DNA from 3 places in the Streptomyces chengmaiensis genome. Region 1 is predicted to be linked to each of the others. Evidence: riboswitches for the same ligand, from Rfam matches in the RefSeq annotation. Region 1 holds a riboswitch; each other region holds the start of a gene.
What was found. Region 1 has a riboswitch for cyclic di-AMP ahead of QCN29_RS04660 (LysM peptidoglycan-binding domain-containing M23 family metallopeptidase). Riboswitches for the same ligand answer to the same signal wherever they lie in the genome.
Positions count from the first base shown of each region.

Region 2: another riboswitch for cyclic di-AMP. It lies ahead of QCN29_RS16020 (transglycosylase SLT domain-containing protein); the one in region 1 lies ahead of QCN29_RS04660 (LysM peptidoglycan-binding domain-containing M23 family metallopeptidase).
Region 3: another riboswitch for cyclic di-AMP. It lies ahead of QCN29_RS13605 (transglycosylase family protein); the one in region 1 lies ahead of QCN29_RS04660 (LysM peptidoglycan-binding domain-containing M23 family metallopeptidase).

Region 1 is NZ_JARWBG010000003.1:297,375-299,627, forward strand. It holds gene QCN29_RS04660 (LysM peptidoglycan-binding domain-containing M23 family metallopeptidase) at 96-1,127, opposite strand; cyclic di-AMP (ydaO/yuaA leader) riboswitch at 1,130-1,300, opposite strand; gene QCN29_RS04665 (tyrosine-protein phosphatase) at 1,788-2,253, shown strand, end outside.
Region 2 is NZ_JARWBG010000016.1:108,006-110,258, reverse strand. It holds gene QCN29_RS16025 (peptidylprolyl isomerase) at 1-302, shown strand, start outside; gene QCN29_RS16020 (transglycosylase SLT domain-containing protein) at 424-1,206, opposite strand; cyclic di-AMP (ydaO/yuaA leader) riboswitch at 1,211-1,366, opposite strand; gene QCN29_RS16015 (phospholipase D-like domain-containing protein) at 1,748-2,253, opposite strand, start outside.
Region 3 is NZ_JARWBG010000013.1:35,297-37,549, forward strand. It holds gene QCN29_RS13600 (LysM peptidoglycan-binding domain-containing protein) at 1-788, shown strand, start outside; cyclic di-AMP (ydaO/yuaA leader) riboswitch at 1,110-1,238, shown strand; gene QCN29_RS13605 (transglycosylase family protein) at 1,243-1,998, shown strand.

The sequences.
Region 1 (2,253 bases):
ACCGGTCAAGTTTTCGCCAACCCGGAATACCACCGCGCCCCTCGCAGCGCCGGGCTGCGAGGGGCGCGGATGGATGCGCGTCTGCGTGGGACGGATCAGATGGACACGCCGTGCTGGCGCAGGTACGCCACCGGGTCGATGTCGGAGCCGTACGACGGGCCGGTGCGGACCTCGAAGTGGAGGTGCGGGCCGGTGGAGTTGCCCGTGGAGCCCGACAGGCCGATCTGCTGGCCGGCGCTCACGCTCTGGCCGGAGGAGACGGACAGCGAGGACAGATGGGCGTACTGCGAGTAGGTGCCGTCGTTGTGGCGGATGACGACCTCGTTGCCGTACGCGCCGCCCCAGCCGGCGGAGACGACGGTGCCCGCGGTGACTGCCTTGACCGTGGTGCCGGTGGCGGCGGCGAAGTCGACGCCGGTGTGGTAGCCGCTGGACCAGCTGGCGCCGGAGGCGCGGTACGGGGTGGTGACGCTTGCGCCGGAGAGGGGCGCGGAGTAGCCGGAGACGCTGGCTGCCGGCTGGGCCGCCTGAGGCTGCTGGGGCTTCTGCGCAGGCGTGGACTCAGCGGCGGACGCCTTGGACGTGGAGCGCTCGGGGGCGGCCTTCTTCTTCGGCGCCTTGGGGGCGCTCTGGGCCTTGCTCTCGGCCTTCGCCTCGGTCTTCGCCTTGGGCTTGGCCTTTGCCTTCGCCTTCGCCTTCGCGGGGGCGGACTGCTCCGCTGCCTTGCCGTGGACGGTGAGCTTCAGCCCGGGGTGGATCAGCGACGGGTTGTCGCCCACGGCCTCCCGGTTGTCCGCGTACAGCCGCTGCCAGCCGCCGCGCACATCGTGCTCGTCGGCGATCTTGGACAGATAGTCGCCGGGGACGACCTCGTAGGTGGTCGGCGTGGCCTTCCGCGCCTGCTTCTTGACCGCATCGCCGGACTTGGCGTCACCGGCGGGGGCATGGGCGGCCGCGGCGGTCACGGCCTGCCGCGGCGCGGCGGCGGGCGCGGACGTCTCCGCGGCGTGGGCGCCCGCCGGGGACAGCAGCGGGATGGCGATGGCGGCGCCGCCTGCGCCCGCGGCGACAAAACCGCGTGCGAGCGGGCTGCTCTTGGGACGACGGTGCTTACCCTTCGCGGGCATGGCGATTTCCTCTCCGGCGCCTGCGAGGTGAGCTGTCGGGTTCGGGCTGGAGATGCCCGGCCACGCGGTGACGCGGCTTCACCCCAAGCCGTCCGGAGCGGCGACTCCGGCGCGGCGACTTACCTGGTTCCCCCGCTCCTGCCACGCGTGTGTGGGGTCGTCATTCCGAACGGCGGCAGGATTAGGCGGTCCGTCCGGATCGGTCGTGACCGTAAACGAGCCGAGCACAGCGGAACAAGCCTTCCGATTCCCCCGGCATTGAGCGCTGTGATATCGGCGAGGAATTCCGGTCACCCTCCGTCGATGAAGGCGATTCAAATTCCCACCTCAGAAAGGAATTCACCGTCCGGCATCCGCCACGGTCCGTTACGGATATGACGCTGCTCACGTACCGTTTCCCATCTCCCCCTCAGCCAGGGCAGGTTATTACTAAAGGTGCAATTCGGGCAGACATCGGAAGTCATGCCAAATCACCACCCCGCTCACCGATGCGGCGGTCTGGTGTACCCATGGGGCGCACCGCATGACGAATCGGCCGGCCGGACAGAACCCGTGCGCGTGCCCCCGGTGAGATCATTTGACGTATGAAGTGATGTCGTATGGTCGGGAACACGTCACCGTCGGCGACCAACGCCGACGCCGTCACACGAGGAGCCCCAAGTGACGCAGCAGTCGCCGCAGGTGCCATCGGCCGAGTCCCAGCTCACCGGAGTCCGCAACTTCCGGGACGTGGGCGGCCTGCCGACCAGGGACGGACGGCAGGTGCGGTACGGACGCCTGTACCGGAGCGGCCATCTGGCACACGCCACGGCGAGGGACGCGACCTTCCTGGCCGGCCTGGGGCTCCACACGATCTTCGACTTCCGCAATGCCGCGGACCAGAAGCTCGAAGGCCCGGACGTCGAGCTGCCGGGCGTGCGCAATGTGAATCTGCCGCTGACGGATCCGGCCGACGGCGCGGAGTTCTGGAAGATGGTCCGGGACGGCGACCTCGACGAGCTCAGGTCGATACTGGCCGACGGCAAGGCGGCCGGCCGGATGACCGAGACCTATCGGCTGATCATCAAGGAGCGGACCGCCGAGCACAGCCGGGTGCTGCACGCACTCGCGGAGGACAGCGTCCCGG
Region 2 (2,253 bases), on a different contig from region 1:
ACTTCACCGCCGGCAACGGCACGGGCGGCAAGAGCATCTACGGGGAGAAGTTCGCCGACGAGAACTTCCAGCTCAAGCACACCAAGCCGGGCCTGCTGTCCATGGCCAACGCGGGCCGGAACACCAACGGGTCCCAGTTCTTCATCACCACCGTCGTCACCGACTGGCTGGACGGCAAGCACGTCGTCTTCGGCGAGGTCGTCGAGGGCATGGACGTCGTGAAGAAGATCGAGTCCCTGGGCTCCCGCAGCGGCGCCACCAAGGCCGACATCCGGATCGCGAAGTCCGGCGTCGTCGCCTGAGAGCCGGAGGCCGCGTCAGCGGCCCTGTCCTGACCTGCGCAAGGCCGTCCGGCCCGGCGCCCCGATTGCGGGGCGCCGGGCCGGACGGCTGTGTCGGGCGGCGTCAGTGCGCGCCGTTCGCTCAGTACGGGCCGTTCACATTGTCGATCGAGCCGTAGCGGTCGGCCGCGTAGTTGCAGGCGGCGACGATGTTGGCGACCGGGTCGAAGGGGTCCATCGAGGTGCCGGGCACGTGGTAGGCGCGGAACGTCGGGTCGATGGTCTGGAGGAGGCCCTTGGACGGGGTTCCCTTGGCCGCGTTGGAGTCCCAGTTGTTGATGGCGTTCGGATTGCCGGAGGACTCCCGCATGATGTTGCGGTGGATGCCCTCGTAGCTGCCGGGGATGCCGTGCTGGGCCATGATGTCCAGGGCTTCGCGGATCCAGCCGTCGAGGTTGTCGGGGTAGGACTTCGCCGCTGCGGCCACCGTGGTCCGCTCGGCGGAACGGTCGGCCCGGTCGGACGAGGCGGCAGCCTTCTTGGGCTCCTGCGGCGCGGCGCCCGGCCCCGGGACGACGGTCAGCTTCAGGCCCGGGCGGATGAGTGACGGATTGTCACCGACCGCGCGGCGGTTGTCCTGGTAGAGCCGCTTCCAGCCGCCGCTCACCGAATGCTCTTCGGCGATGGCGGAGAGGGAGTCGCCCGCGACCACGGTGTAGGTCAGCGGACCGGCTGCCTTGGCCGCGGCAACGGCGGTGGCGATCGCGGCGGGCTTGGCAGTCGAGTGGACCGTATTCGGCGTCGCTTCAGCAATGCTCGCACCGAAGAACGGAAGAGCGAGTGCAGTGCTGGCGGCACCCGCGAGGGCGATTCCGCGGGTGATCCGCTGATGGTTCGAACGACGGTGCTTACCCTTTTCGGGCATGGCGAATTCCTCTCCGTCGCCTGCGAGGTGAGCTGTCGGGTTCGGGCTGGAGATGCCCGGCCGCGCATCGCTGTGCACGGCTTCACCCCAAGCCGCTCCGGGGTCGGACCGGCGTCTTACCTGGGTCCCCCGCTCCTGCCGGGTGTGACGGGTGTGTGGGTGGGTGCGGTGTCCGGACAGCGGCAGGATTCGGCGTTCCATCCGGAATGACGGTGACGGTAGGCGAGTCCGCACCTGAGTAACAAGGCCTTGTATGACGGAATGGCATCGAAAGAGGCCGATTTGGCGATGAAGTGGCGACGCCCCGATGAAGCACACTTCTCAACTTTCCTTCTGCAAAGCACTAATTCGCCTGGACGCCGAGATCGCCAATCGGTTCCCAGCGTGACCGACATCACGGGCAGTCGCGCCGGGTGCCATTCGGCGCAACTGCCCTGAGATGTCAGCGAATAGCAGAAAAAGCCGCTGACCGCGCGACTGCTTAGCTAATGGGTCAAATCACCCATACCGGATGTGTCCTAGTAAGTCGTCGCTCATCCCGTCAGGCGCAGACTCCGTGCCGGTAGTCGTGCGTCGCGGTGTGACGGGAGTACGTCCACTGCGGGTCGAGCAGCTCCTCCTTCAGCTGACGGGCCGCGTCCGGGCTCTCCACGATGTAGCCGAAGTCCTGGAGCCAGGAGGGGTAGAGGTTCTTTGACCCGATGTAGAAGGCGGAGTCGTCGACCGAGACCAGCTTGTGATGCAGGGCATACGGGCTGCCGTCCGCCCAGGTCGCGGAGGGGGCGGCACGGAACGAGGCGAGCTGGAGGTTGGCGCACAGCGCGCGGGAGGCGGCGGCCTCGTCACCCGTGAGGCGCGCCAGCCGTTCGCGGAGGGTGTCGCTGATCTCGGAGAGGGACTTGATCTGCGAGTAGCCGCCGCTGCCGATCAGCCCGCGGTTGGCGGGGTCGCTGACCACGATGCGGACCTTCACGCCCGCGGCGAGCTTGGCCGCGAGGGTGTCGTAGAGACGGATGTCGTAGCGGGGCAGCGGCGGACAGGTGGCGT
Region 3 (2,253 bases), on a different contig from region 1:
CGGCGACCGCGAATCTGCGGAGCGGCGGCGAGTCCGCCGACGTCAACCCGGGGGTGGAGCCCGGAGCGGTGACGGGTTCCGGCGCGAACTCTTCCGGCATCGGCATCGGCTCCGGCGGTGCGGCCCCCGCCGACGGCGGCTCGCCCGGCGCGGGCTCCTCGGGTGAGGGCTCCGCCGGGGCGGCTACGACGGCTGCCCCGTCTCCGTCCTCTTCCCCCTCGTCGTCGCCCTCGTCGTCTCCCTCGTCGGTGCCGGAGGGCGGCGAGCAGCCCACCACCCGATCCGGGGCGGGCATTTCGGGTCTGCCGCAGGAGAGCGGCACAACGGTCTCGCCTGACGCGTCGGATTCCCCGGGCGTCTCCGCCGGGTCCGCGGCCCCCGAGGGGTCCGGCGGCTCCGGCGGGCAGACGCTGCCCGAGGACGCCGTGGAGCCCACCCGGACCATCGAGCCGACCGACCCCGTCGACTCCGATCTGACCGTGGGCGAGGGTACCGGGCGGCATCGCGGTGCACCTGCGGATGAGGCGGACAAGTCGGGTATCAGTGATGCAAGCCGAGAATTCGGTGGGCATGCCTCGCGGGGTGACAGCGCTTCACGTGATGCATCCGACACGGCAGTCGGCGAGCAGGGCTACACCGTGCGCCCCGGGGACAGCCTCTGGGCGATCGCCGACGAGCGTGAGGTGCCCGGGGGGTGGGTCGCGCTCTATGAGGCCAACCAGGAGACCGTCGGGTCGGATCCCGACCTCATTCACCCTGGCCAGAGCCTCGATCTGGATCTGAAGTAGCGGCAGTTCGGGGGTGTTTATCCGATTCTGCGTAAGTGAGACAAGCGTCTCTCTGCCCCAACTGGCGTGTCGCGGCTGTCGAATCCGTCCGAATCGCCCTTCACCTGCGGAAATGCGTGTCAAGTCGATCGCGGAAAGAGTGATTCATCCGTGATGTTCGCCCTTGAGCGGCAGCGGCCGGTGTGTTTACGGTTCCAACCGCTCGCCACCGCGGGCCCCGTCGACCGTCACGCCGAATCCTGCCGGCGGACGGCGGGAACAGTCGTCGCGTGGAGCGCCGAAGGCAGGAGCGGGGGACCCAAGGTAGGCGCCGGACCGGGCCGTTGAGACGCGCTGTGCTCTCAGAGGCCGGGACCGGCTTGGGGTGAAGCCGCGCGCTAGGACGCGCGGCCGGGCACTCATCCGGCCCGAACCCGACAGCTCACCTCGCAGGCGTCGGTGAGGAGACACTTCCATGCTGCTTTCCGGCAAGGGCAAGCATCGCCGTCCGTCGAAGGCCACCCGTATCGCCGCGCTCGCCGGCGTCACCGGCGCCGCAGTGGCCGCCCCGCTGCTCGGTGCGACCTCCGCCTCCGCCGCGACCGCCGCCGAGTGGGACAGGGTCGCGCAGTGCGAGTCCGGCGGCAACTGGTCCATCAACACCGGCAACGGCTACTACGGCGGTCTGCAGTTCTCCGCCTCCACCTGGGCGGCCTACGGCGGCGCCAAGTACGCCGCGCGCGCCGACCTCGCCACCAAGGCGCAGCAGATCGAGATCGCCGAGAAGGTCCTCGCGGGCCAGGGCAAGGGCGCCTGGCCGCACTGTGGCGTCGGCCTGTCCAATGCCGCGTACACCGGCGGCGGCTCTGGCTCTGGCTCTGGCTCTGGTTCTGGTTCGGGTTCCGGTTCCGCGCAGCAGTCCAAGCCCAAGGCGCAGCCGAAGCAGTCGCAGCAGCGCAGCCAGGCTCCGACCACCCGCTCCGAGCGCTCCGCGGCCCCGGCTCCGGCTCAGAAGAAGCCGTCGGCCAAGTCGTCCGCCGAGCCCGCCGCCCCGGCGAAGGGCTTCAAGAAGGGCGACGGCGAGTACGAGGTCAAGCCCGGCGACACGCTGAGCAGGATCGCTAAGGCGGAGGGCGTCAAGGGCGGCTGGCAGAAGCTGTACGACCTCAACGACGACATCGTCGAGGACGCGGACCTGATCTTCCCGGGCCAGCGGCTCCACCTGAGCTGACCCGCCCGGCTGTGACCGCCCCGGTCCGGAGCGCTTCCCCCGTGCGCACCGGGCCGGGGCTTCCGCATGCCGTGGCCGGCGGTCACCCCCCTGTCACTACTGATCGGTAGGCATGTAGCGCTTCGTCCCCAGCCGGTCCACTTCGCACCCTTTTTCGTCCCAGCGGGCGGGCATCGGCAGGCGGCGGCCCCCGGGCCGGTTAGGCTCTTGCCGCAAGGCCGAATCAGACCCTGCACTGCTGGCATCCAGCTCGCA